Regions from separate parts of the Shewanella maritima genome, predicted to be linked through region 3. Evidence: predicted binding sites of a transcription regulator. Region 3 holds the regulator's gene; each other region holds the start of a gene.

The links. Region 3 encodes sigma-54, which starts transcription at its own class of promoters, with help from an activator protein. Its sites were predicted from a motif close to GTTGGCACGNNNNTNGNNT; they were not measured.
Region 1: EXU30_RS02980 (flagella assembly protein FlgT) is a predicted target of sigma-54. The motif match lies at 1,665-1,683, and genes of this name have one in related genera.
Region 2: EXU30_RS03195 (flagellar hook-length control protein FliK) is a predicted target of sigma-54. The motif match lies at 1,629-1,647, and genes of this name have one in related genera.

The regions. Positions count from the first base shown of each region.
Region 1 is NZ_CP036200.1:685,037-688,321, forward strand. Features, by position in the region: tRNA gene EXU30_RS02975 (tRNA-Arg) at 86-161, opposite strand; gene EXU30_RS02980 (flagella assembly protein FlgT) at 250-1,515, opposite strand; gene EXU30_RS02985 (FlgO family outer membrane protein) at 1,821-2,528, shown strand; gene EXU30_RS02990 (LPP20 family lipoprotein) at 2,525-2,974, shown strand; gene EXU30_RS02995 (DUF6268 family outer membrane beta-barrel protein) at 3,085-3,285, opposite strand, start outside.
Region 2 is NZ_CP036200.1:736,263-739,547, reverse strand. Features, by position in the region: gene EXU30_RS03200 (S9 family peptidase) at 1-1,517, shown strand, start outside; gene EXU30_RS03195 (flagellar hook-length control protein FliK) at 1,838-3,285, shown strand, end outside.
Region 3 is NZ_CP036200.1:1,595,771-1,599,055, reverse strand. Features, by position in the region: gene rapZ (RNase adapter RapZ) at 1-628, opposite strand, end outside; gene ptsN (PTS IIA-like nitrogen regulatory protein PtsN) at 625-1,068, opposite strand; gene hpf (ribosome hibernation promoting factor) at 1,071-1,358, opposite strand; gene EXU30_RS06915 (RNA polymerase factor sigma-54) at 1,382-2,872, opposite strand; gene lptB (LPS export ABC transporter ATP-binding protein) at 3,018-3,285, opposite strand, start outside.

The DNA.
Region 1 (3,285 bases), 910 kb from region 3:
ATGTATGACACACGAGTTTTGTATTACGAGGTGGGTGATGAGCAATGATGGGAGTCGATGTAAAACACGGTATTTAAGCAATATATGGTCTCCCCACAAGGACTCGAACCCTGATCGGCCGCTTAGGAGGCGGCTGCTCTATCCTGTTGAGCTATAGGGAGACTTGGGCTGATTATACGCAAATTCCCGTCGATGAAAACCCTTTGTTATCGATATATTCACGGATTAAACTCGTTAAAATTTAATTGGTTAAATCTTGATCGCTATATCGTTAATCTGGATGTTATTAGCGCTTTCTATTCCAGAAATAATTGCAGTCGCTGTGTTCTCTGTCACTTGATCAATAGTCACATTGGCGCGGGTTTTACTGGCCACGGCGCGCATGGTGTTAATTCTATCGGGGATATTACGCTGCAAAACGATTTGGAATTTATCACCCATTTTAACGCCATTATTTCGACCTAAGTTCAACACAACTCTATCACCCTGACGCGCAACGATTTGCCCAAGTAAAGGTCGACAATTAAGTTGGTTATCCAACTCAATTAAACTGCGCTCAAATAACTCATTAAGCTTTAAACCATAGCTGGATTGCCAAAAACGCGCTGAGCTTGTTGATACAGCCTGGCTCTTGTCAAACTCCCAAGTAGACGAGCTTTCAAAAGAATCTGACCACACAAGCTCACCACTAATGCCATGATACAAATTAAGCTTAAATTTGATGTAACGCTCTGGATAATGCTCGACCAAACCAAATAATGAGGTCTCATAATCCTCTACGGAAATATCGGTGATCTCAGGCTGCAATACATAATGACTATCGGTCGCCTCACTTAGCCAGCTCGGCAGCACATTGCCGCGATAGTTCGTGAGCTTATTGGTATGGTCTAGTAACTCGTCAGCATGCACATTGGCAACGCTGTACTGGGAATAGGCATTTAACGCATCACCAAATTGAATAGAAAAATCACGCTGTAAATATGCTAGCTGACCGTAGGCTAGATCGCGTTTATTCTTAATTAAGGCTTTCGGCAACATGATTGTCGCCTTTAAACCCTGACTAACGCATTGCTCAGCCCTTTGCTGCTCAACCACTTCCATTCTTAGCACGACTGAGATTTTGTCATCACTGATTATCTCGCTAACCAATTGCACATCATTAGCTGCGCCAATACGCTGAATTTGAAACGAGTCCAGCGTTAGCTTACCTTGATCGATTTGTTGATTACTGGAAAAATTAACCCCGGCTTTAAGACTGGCATAATTTAGCGCTTGGCTAATTGCATCTTCGCGGGCTTTCTCAATATTACCATTCACAATGGTTGCTTTACCGGTTACCTCTACCTGCTCAGCCATCGCTGGATTTGACAGCAAAGCAATACAAGCAGCCAGTGCAGGTACAGCCAAAGTGCGAGTAAACGAACAGCTAGGTAACGAAAAGTTTACTGACAACTTACTACAGTCAGCCAATTGCCAAAACCTTGGAAATTTAGTCTGTTCAAGCTTATGTTTCATTCGCTTACCTATTCTACATTTGAGCGTTAACGTTTGTTTGTGATGCGCTGATGACGTTAATTGAGTCTACAGTCAGCACTAACACAGCTAGCGGCCAGACTGCCAAATTTTTGTCTGAATACTACGCCAATCTATACCTAGTTAGATAAAAGCAAATTTTATGCCTAAGCTGCTCAAGTTGTGAAAGCACATATAAGCCATGATTATCAGTAAAGTAATCTGACGCCGCGCCGATAATTTAGATAATCAGGTATTTGCCATAGACGATTTTTGCGTCAACCATGGCTTAAGGCGAAGGAATAAATATGAAATTGCAGCATTACTTGTCAGTTGTTGCACTTGCACTACTTGGCAGCAGCGCATGTAGCTCAACGCAAGTTCCCACTGCTGAGCGCTTATCGTTTAGTAATGACTTGCAGGTAGTTGATGGGCAGATATCAGCAGAGTCGCCGCAAGTAACCTATGATGTCATGGCATCAGGCATTGCACCTAAAGGCCAGGTAAATACTTGGGCAGAGACGTTAGCCAATGAACTCGTGCTGCAAAACGATGGCTTGAGAAGCGACCAACCATTGGTAGTGGCAACCCCGGTGATGACTGCCGATTATAGTCAGACCAACCCACTTGCAGCCCAGTTGCAGCAAGGTTTAATGACAGCATTCCATGCTCATGAATTTAATGTTGTCGACCTCAATGTAGCCAACGCTATTCGCGTTACTGATAAAGGCGAGTTTTTACTGTCACGTAACTGGGAAATGCTGCCAAGCGACCTACCTGTTGCCCATGTGCTGGTTTCAACCATGTCACTGACTAATGAAGGCGTAGTGTTTAACGGCCGCATCGTCGATATTACCAATAACCGCGTGGTATCTTCTGTTCAGTCGTTTGTTGACGGTGCAAGCCTGTCAGGTTACCTGCAAGCACCATCAACTATCGAAAATCGTAACGGCTTGTTATATCGCCACGCCAATGCTGCCGATGGGCGCTATTCAGTTATAGGAGACAACCAATGAGAAGCCTAATCATTGCAGCGTTGTTACTGACGTTAACCGCTTGCGCATCGCCTGATAAATATGTGCAGTGGGAAACTGAAGCGCCTGAAAACTTTCCAACAATTACTGCTGTAGGTTACGCGCCACTTGAGTTACAACCTAGTGACAACAAGTCGCAAAAAGTATTAATGGCAATGCAGGCGTCGAAAATTGCCGCCTACCGTGAGCTTGCCGAGCAAGTCTATGGTCAGCGTATTGACGCTAATAGCTCAGTGAGTGATTGGGTATTAAATGATGATCAGGTTCGCGCCAGTGTTAGTGGCATTATTCGAGGCGCTAAGATAGTGAAAACTTATCCTTCAGGGGAGTTTTATGTCACAGAGTTGTCCTTAGACTTTGAGCAGGTATGGCACTTATATCAGCAACAAAACCGCCCAAGAAAAGTCAAAGAAGTCACCTACTTCTAGATTTAAAGATAGAGATACCTAGCCTGATTAAATCCAAGATAGCTAACATAGTAAAAGGCCGCTAAGTCATTTAACTTAGCGGCCTTCTCTATACATGTGTGCCTGAATATCTAAAACTTCACTTCAAACGACACTGCACCGGCAAATTGGTTTTCTATCTCTTGAGAAAACTCTGTTTGGCTCTGCTCCATTTCACCAGAGAAGTAATAGCCGCCATACATGTTGACATGAACACTTTTGCTCGCCTGCCAACCTGCACGTAAAAAGCTCACCCATTCTTCAATTTCAATGCTGACATCATCATCTTCCAC
Region 2 (3,285 bases), 860 kb from region 3:
TAGTTGACTTAAACACAGGTCAACACACGCTAGTGATCCCTCAGCAGTCTGCTTACGCGCAGCCAACGCTGTCGCCTAATGCCAAATTTATGGCTTATTACCAGCAAGGGCATGTGTATCTTTATGACATAGCCACCGGCCGTAAGCATAACCTAACCGCTGAACTCAACACTCCGTTTGCTAATGAAGATCACGACTACCCAAGCCCAGCGCCTGGCTATGGCTTTGGTCCTTGGCTTGAAGATGACACTGAAATAGTGGTTTACGACAAATACGATGCGTGGCAGTTCAACACTGTGTCTCACCGTGGCTTTATGATCACTAATGGTTTAGGTCGTGAGCAGCAAATCGAGTTTCGTCTAACCGGCCTTGTTGAGCAAGATGGTAAAGATATACCGCTCATTGAAGACCAGACTTTACTGCTAAAAGGCTACAGTCACAAAACTAAGGCTGACAGTTTTTATATGGGCATGGAAGGTGAGTCAGGGGTTAAAATTGCCCTTGAAACCAACGGTAAGCTTGAGATGCTGGCACGCGCGAAAGACACTGGTGTTTTAGTGTACTCAAGTGAGCGTTATGATCAGTATCCTGATCTCTATGTAGCCGATTTTGAATCTGTGGCGCAGTCGCAAAAAATTACTAACCTTGATGCCCAGCGCGATGCTTTCGCTTGGGGTAATGCGGAGCTTGTGCACTGGCGTGATGGTCATGGTCGTCAATCTGATGGTGTATTGATTAAGCCAATCAATTATCAAGAAGGTAAAAAGTATCCAGTACTAGTTTACTTCTATCGCTTTATGAGCGATCGCTTACACGCTTTCCCTGATATGAAAATTAACCATAGGCCCAACTTTGCTTGGTTCGCGCAAAACGGCTACGCAGTGTTCTTGCCTGATGTGCGTTTTGACATCGGCTATCCTGGTCCTTCTTCGGTACAAGCATTAACTGCCGGAGTACAAAAGTTAATCGATATGGGAATTGCAGACCCTGATGCCATTGGTATTCAAGGGCATTCATGGGCTGGCTATCAAACTGCTTATGCCGTGACGCAAACTCACATTTTTAAAGCGGCAGTGAGCGGCGCGCCAGTATCTAACATGACTAGCGCATACAGCGGTATTCGCCATGGAAGTGGTCTTGCACGTCAGTTCCAGTATGAAACAGGTCAAAGCCGTATCGGTCAGTCGCTATTTAACGCGCCACTGAAATATATCGAGAACTCACCTGTGTTTTATGCCGATCGCATTGAAACGCCAATGATGATTATGTTCGGTGATAAAGACGATGCGGTGCCGTGGGAGCAAGGTGTAGAAATGTACTTGGCTATGCGCCGTGCGGGTAAAGATGTGGTGTTCTTGCAGTATCAAGACGAGCCGCACCATCTGAAGAAGTATCCAAATAAGTTAGACTACTCGATTCGCATGATGGAGTACTTTGACCATTACCTTAAGGGTAAGGATGCGCCGACATGGTTGACTCAAGGCGAAGCCTATCAGGAGTATCGCGCTAACGACTAACGTGACTTGGTGCTCTAGTTATAAAGCCGCAACTTGATTGCGGCTTTTTTATGCCGATTTTTTGCTGCAGAGATTGATAGTGGTTTAGCTAACTTGTTGAGTTGCCCGCTTGTTGGCATTTGAATTGCATTCATATTGCTGTAGTAACAAATTAGTCGGGATCCCGACTCGCTAATATGAGACCGCGGAAGCTAAGTATGAAACCGCCAAAGCTAGTCAATAAAAGTCAGTAGCAACAGTTGATGTGTTGTCACTATAAGGCATTAGCACCAAGCTAAGCGGTCGCAACAACAATAAATGGTGAGGCAGTTATGCAGCAAATGAGTCAATTATTATTTGGAAATGGCAATGCTAAAGCAGATGCGTCTGCTAAATCAGCTATTAATGCCTCGCCACTCCATGCTCCCCAATCGAATTCTTCTTTTGATGAATCCTCCCAAGGTACTGAAAGTAATAGTTTTCTTGAAGAGTTAAATAACGCTTCGAAGCAAGAGTCATCAGCGCAATCAGCCAAAGCGCTCAAGGACGATACCAGTAACCGAAACCTGTCTTTAGTTGATAGCGAACAGGCTACAATTGACAAGGCAATGCTTGAAGATACGCCTGATCTTCAGCTTGTGGACGCTGATACAGATACTGAACTTGTGAAGGGCGACGAGCATAGTAGCGATATGCTTGAGAGCGGTAAAGATGCAGAAGGTGGTGCTCAGTTTATTTTTGCTCAGCGAGAACTAGGTGAAAACTTAAAGCTTGTGGAAGGTGATAGCGGAAAGACTTTGCCGCTTGCAGATGAGTTTGCGCAAAATGCACTGCAATCTACAAAAGATGCCAAAAAACAGAGTCAAATATCTGCCACTTCTGCTGAAAGCGCAAATGAAGGTGATTTATTTACCTCAGGTCTGCCAGCAGTTAAAGCTAGCGTTAATGGTGTTGGTGCGCAATCTCAAACACAAGCAACGAGTGATTATCTTACAACGCTCAATTTCTCCCAACTACAAGAATTGATGGCTTTTAGTGGTCATAGCCGTGAAGCATTAAATAAGCTTTCCTCAGCAGAGCTTAGTCAATTAGTGGATGACTTTAATCTACAAGCACCTGTGGTTGATGAGTCTATATTGGCGATGGCCGAATTAGATTTAGACGCGCCAACTACTAATGTCAACCTGCAGGGCGAAGCTAGGTATGCCGTACACGGATTAGGTCAACAAGTTGCTAGCGAGTCAAAGACTGCTGATACCACGAAGTTTACCAGTGAGCTTAGTTCGGATATTGAAGCAGAGCTTGAGTCCCAATGGGCTGATAAATCAAAAGCGGTCGATACTATCTTACCTATTGATAACAGTAAGTTGACTAATAATACTACTGCAGCAAGCTCAGAAGCAGCCGCAAGTAAGAGTGACAAAGCCGTATTGGACATGCTTGATGAGTTGTTACCGCAGGCAGACACCGGTTCTACTAAAAAAATTGATAAGCGTGCTGACATTGCTGAACTAAGTGCGACACAGACAAAAGGCGCTCAGCTGAACGCTGAATTTGCAGACAAGTTGAATCAAAGCTTACAGCAAAATAAATCGACGGCTGATCAAGTGTCATTAAGTAATGTTGCCAAAAACCTTCAGGCAGGCAACATCCTTGGTGATCAAGATTCGGTAGCGGGAAAGATTAGTGCCAATATTGACGATGCAGCTAAAGCAATCGATAAGTCTTTAGACAAAGTCGCTGCTGATAAAGCCCAGCTAAGCGCCAATCAAAGTGCTGCGGTAACAAA
Region 3 (3,285 bases):
TAAGGAAATTTTGTACCCCTTTGTCTAGGCCTGTTAGTGGTCTTAGCTCAGGCTCCCAGTGAGGGTTAGGTAGAAAGCGCACATCAAACATAAAGTCTGCTTCTTTAGGCATACCATATTTAAAGCCAAACGAGTTGATATTGATCACCAGTTCACGGTCGACACTGCCAAGCAAAATTTCTCTAACCTTGTCACTGAGCTCATAGATGTTGAACTCGGAGGTATCAATAAAGTGGTCAGTTATATTCGAAATAGGCTCGAGTAATTTACCTTCTTGAATTATGGCGTCTTGCAAAGACAGGTGTTGCTTAGACAATGGATGTAAACGGCGCGTTTCGCTATAACGTTTGAGTAGCACTTTGTCGTTCGAGCTCAAAAAGAAGCTAGTGATACTGATATCGGCTGGTAATAGTTGTAGCTGAGCCTGCAGTACTTTTCCTTGCTCCTTTATGTTGCGCACATCAACGCTAATCGCAATAAGCTCATGTGAGCCTTTAAGCTGCTCAAGCAATGTATTGATCAATGGGATCGGCAGATTGTCGACACAGTAGTAACCTAAGTCTTCTAGCACCCTAAGTGCAACGGACTTTCCTGAGCCAGAACGACCTGAGACGATAACCAGTTTCATTGAGCGATCACCTGATAGAGTTGAGTTTTATCTGTTGATTTACGTAACTGTTTGAGTGTTTGCTTGTCATTAAGCTTTTCTGCAATACAAGCCAGCGTTGCCAAATGTTGCTGACATTGGTCTGACGGTACAATAAGCGCAAATAGTAAATCGACAGGTTTATCATCGATGGCATCGAAGTCAATCGCCTCATCGCACTTGATAAATACGGCGATAGGCTGTTCGATACTGTCTAAACGGCCGTGGGGAATTGCGATGCCATTACCTATACCTGTACTACCTTTTTTTTCTCGAGCGACAAGACTTTCGAAAATTTCTTGTGCTGAAAGGTCTGAGTATTGCTCTGCTGCGATTTCGCTGATGAGTTGCAATACCTTTTTTTTACTGCCCGGAGTGGCACAGGCAGTGCACTCCGGCTGCAGGATGGTACGAATTTCCATCATTAATGCTTGGTTAGCTTCTCTTTATGTTTGATTACCTGGCGGTCAAGTTTGCTGATCAAAGAGTCGATTGCAGCATACATGTCGCTGTGTTCAGAAGTGGCGAAGACTTCTCCTCCACTAAGGCTGACTTTAGCCTCAGCCTTTTGTACTTGTTTGTCGACATTTAGGATAACGTGCACATTGTTGATTTGCTCAAAATGACGCTCTAGTTTGGCAAATTTACTGTCAACATACTCTCTAAGTGAGTCAGTTAATTCAATGTGGTGCCCCGTTAGGTTTATTTGCATATATCGTCCTCCTTTGATTGAGCTTATAAGCTCTTACGTTGGTTTGAGGGCGGGATAAGCATTGCTTCACGGTATTTCGCTATCGTACGACGAGCAACATTAATCCCTTGCTCCGCTAACAGTTGTGCCATTTTGCTATCGCTTAATGGCTTTTTCTGATTTTCAGCGGCGACCAGCTTTTTGATAAAGGCGCGAATAGCTGTAGATGAGCATTCGCCGCCGTCATCTGTGCTGACATGGCTTGAGAAAAAGTATTTGAGTTCAAATAGACCGCGTGGCGTATGCATGTACTTTTGTGTGGTAACCCTGGAAATAGTGGATTCATGCATCTCGACGGCCTCAGCAATATCGTTGAGTACCATTGGTTTCATGGCTTCTTCACCATATTCAAAGAAGCCTTGTTGGAACTGTACGATACAGTTGGCCACTTTTAACAGGGTGTCATTACGGCTTTCTAGACTCTTAATGAACCACTTAGCCTCTTGCAAATGACCGCGAATAAACTGGCTGTCAGCCTGGCTCTTGGTGCTACGAGCCATAGAAGCGTAATGCTGATTGACACCAATTTTTGGCATGTTGTCAGGGTTAAGCTCCACGACCCAGCGGCCATTTTTCTTTAATACTGAAACATCAGGTATGACATATTCATCATCACTAGGTGTGATTGCCGCTCCAGGCTTTGGATTCAATGATTGGATCAGGTGAATTGCTTCCCTAAGTTCATCTTCTTTAAGCTTGGTTTTACGCATAAGTAAACGAAAGTCACGGCCAGCAATCAGGTCGAGATAGTTGGCAATCAACATACGCGCATTGTCAATATGAGGCGTGTCATTAGGAAATTGCGCTAACTGTATAAGCAGGCACTCACTTAGATCGCGCGCAGCAACGCCAATGGGGTCAAAATGCTGAATACGTTTAAGTACTGCTTCAACCTCCTCTAGCTCAACCTCTTCATCGCCCATAGCGCTAAGGATATCTTCGGTGCTTTGGGTTAAATAGCCTGTATCGTCAATGGCATCGATAATGGCTGTGGCGATGGCTAAATCGGTATCAGAAAAAGGAGTGAGGTTTTTTTGCCATTCCAAATGCTCGTATAGACCTTCTGTGGTCTCGCCTTGAAATGGCATATCATCGTCGCGTGAGCCAGAGCTGGTTGCGCCAGTGCTGGCAACTGGTGAGGCTGTATAGACTTCATCCCAGGTGGTGTCCATTGGCAGCTCGTCAGGCATAGATTCTTTATTGAGCGAGTCTGCGAGATCAACGTTGGAAGTATCTGTTTCAGCAGACTTTTGGCTTGCTTCACTAAAATCGGTATCAGCTTGATCTTGTTTGTCTTTTGAGGCGTCTTTACCGTCGTAAAATTCTTCTACTTCAAGCAGTGGGTTAGAGTCTAATGCTTGTTGTATTTCTTGTTGTAGCTCCAATGAAGACAGCTGCAGTAGGCGAATTGCCTGTTGCAGTTGTGGGGTCATAGTCAGGTGTTGACCCATTTTGAGCTGTAGTGACGCTTTCATTTACCACTTATCCCTAGGTATCGTATAAGAGACACACATTAATGCTTGTAATTGGTTTCCTTAGGAGAGACTGGATTGGTACTCAGTCGAAGCTAATGCTGTCGCCGCCCATGTAGTTGAGCGAGCGAAACCAAATCATCAATAACTATAGCTTGAATTGTTCACCTAAGTATACTGCACGAACTTGCTGATCGCTCAAGATCTCATCTGGTGTCCCCTCGGCAATTAAGTTACCCTGGCTCACGATATAAGCATGCTCACAAACATCGAGGGTTTCACGCACATTATGGTCAGTGATCAGCACCCCTAGACCACGAGATTTGAGTTGCTGAATAATTTTCTTGATGTCGATTACCGAAATTGGGTCAACACCCGCAAATGGTTCATCGAGCAAGATAAATTTCGGGTTTGCA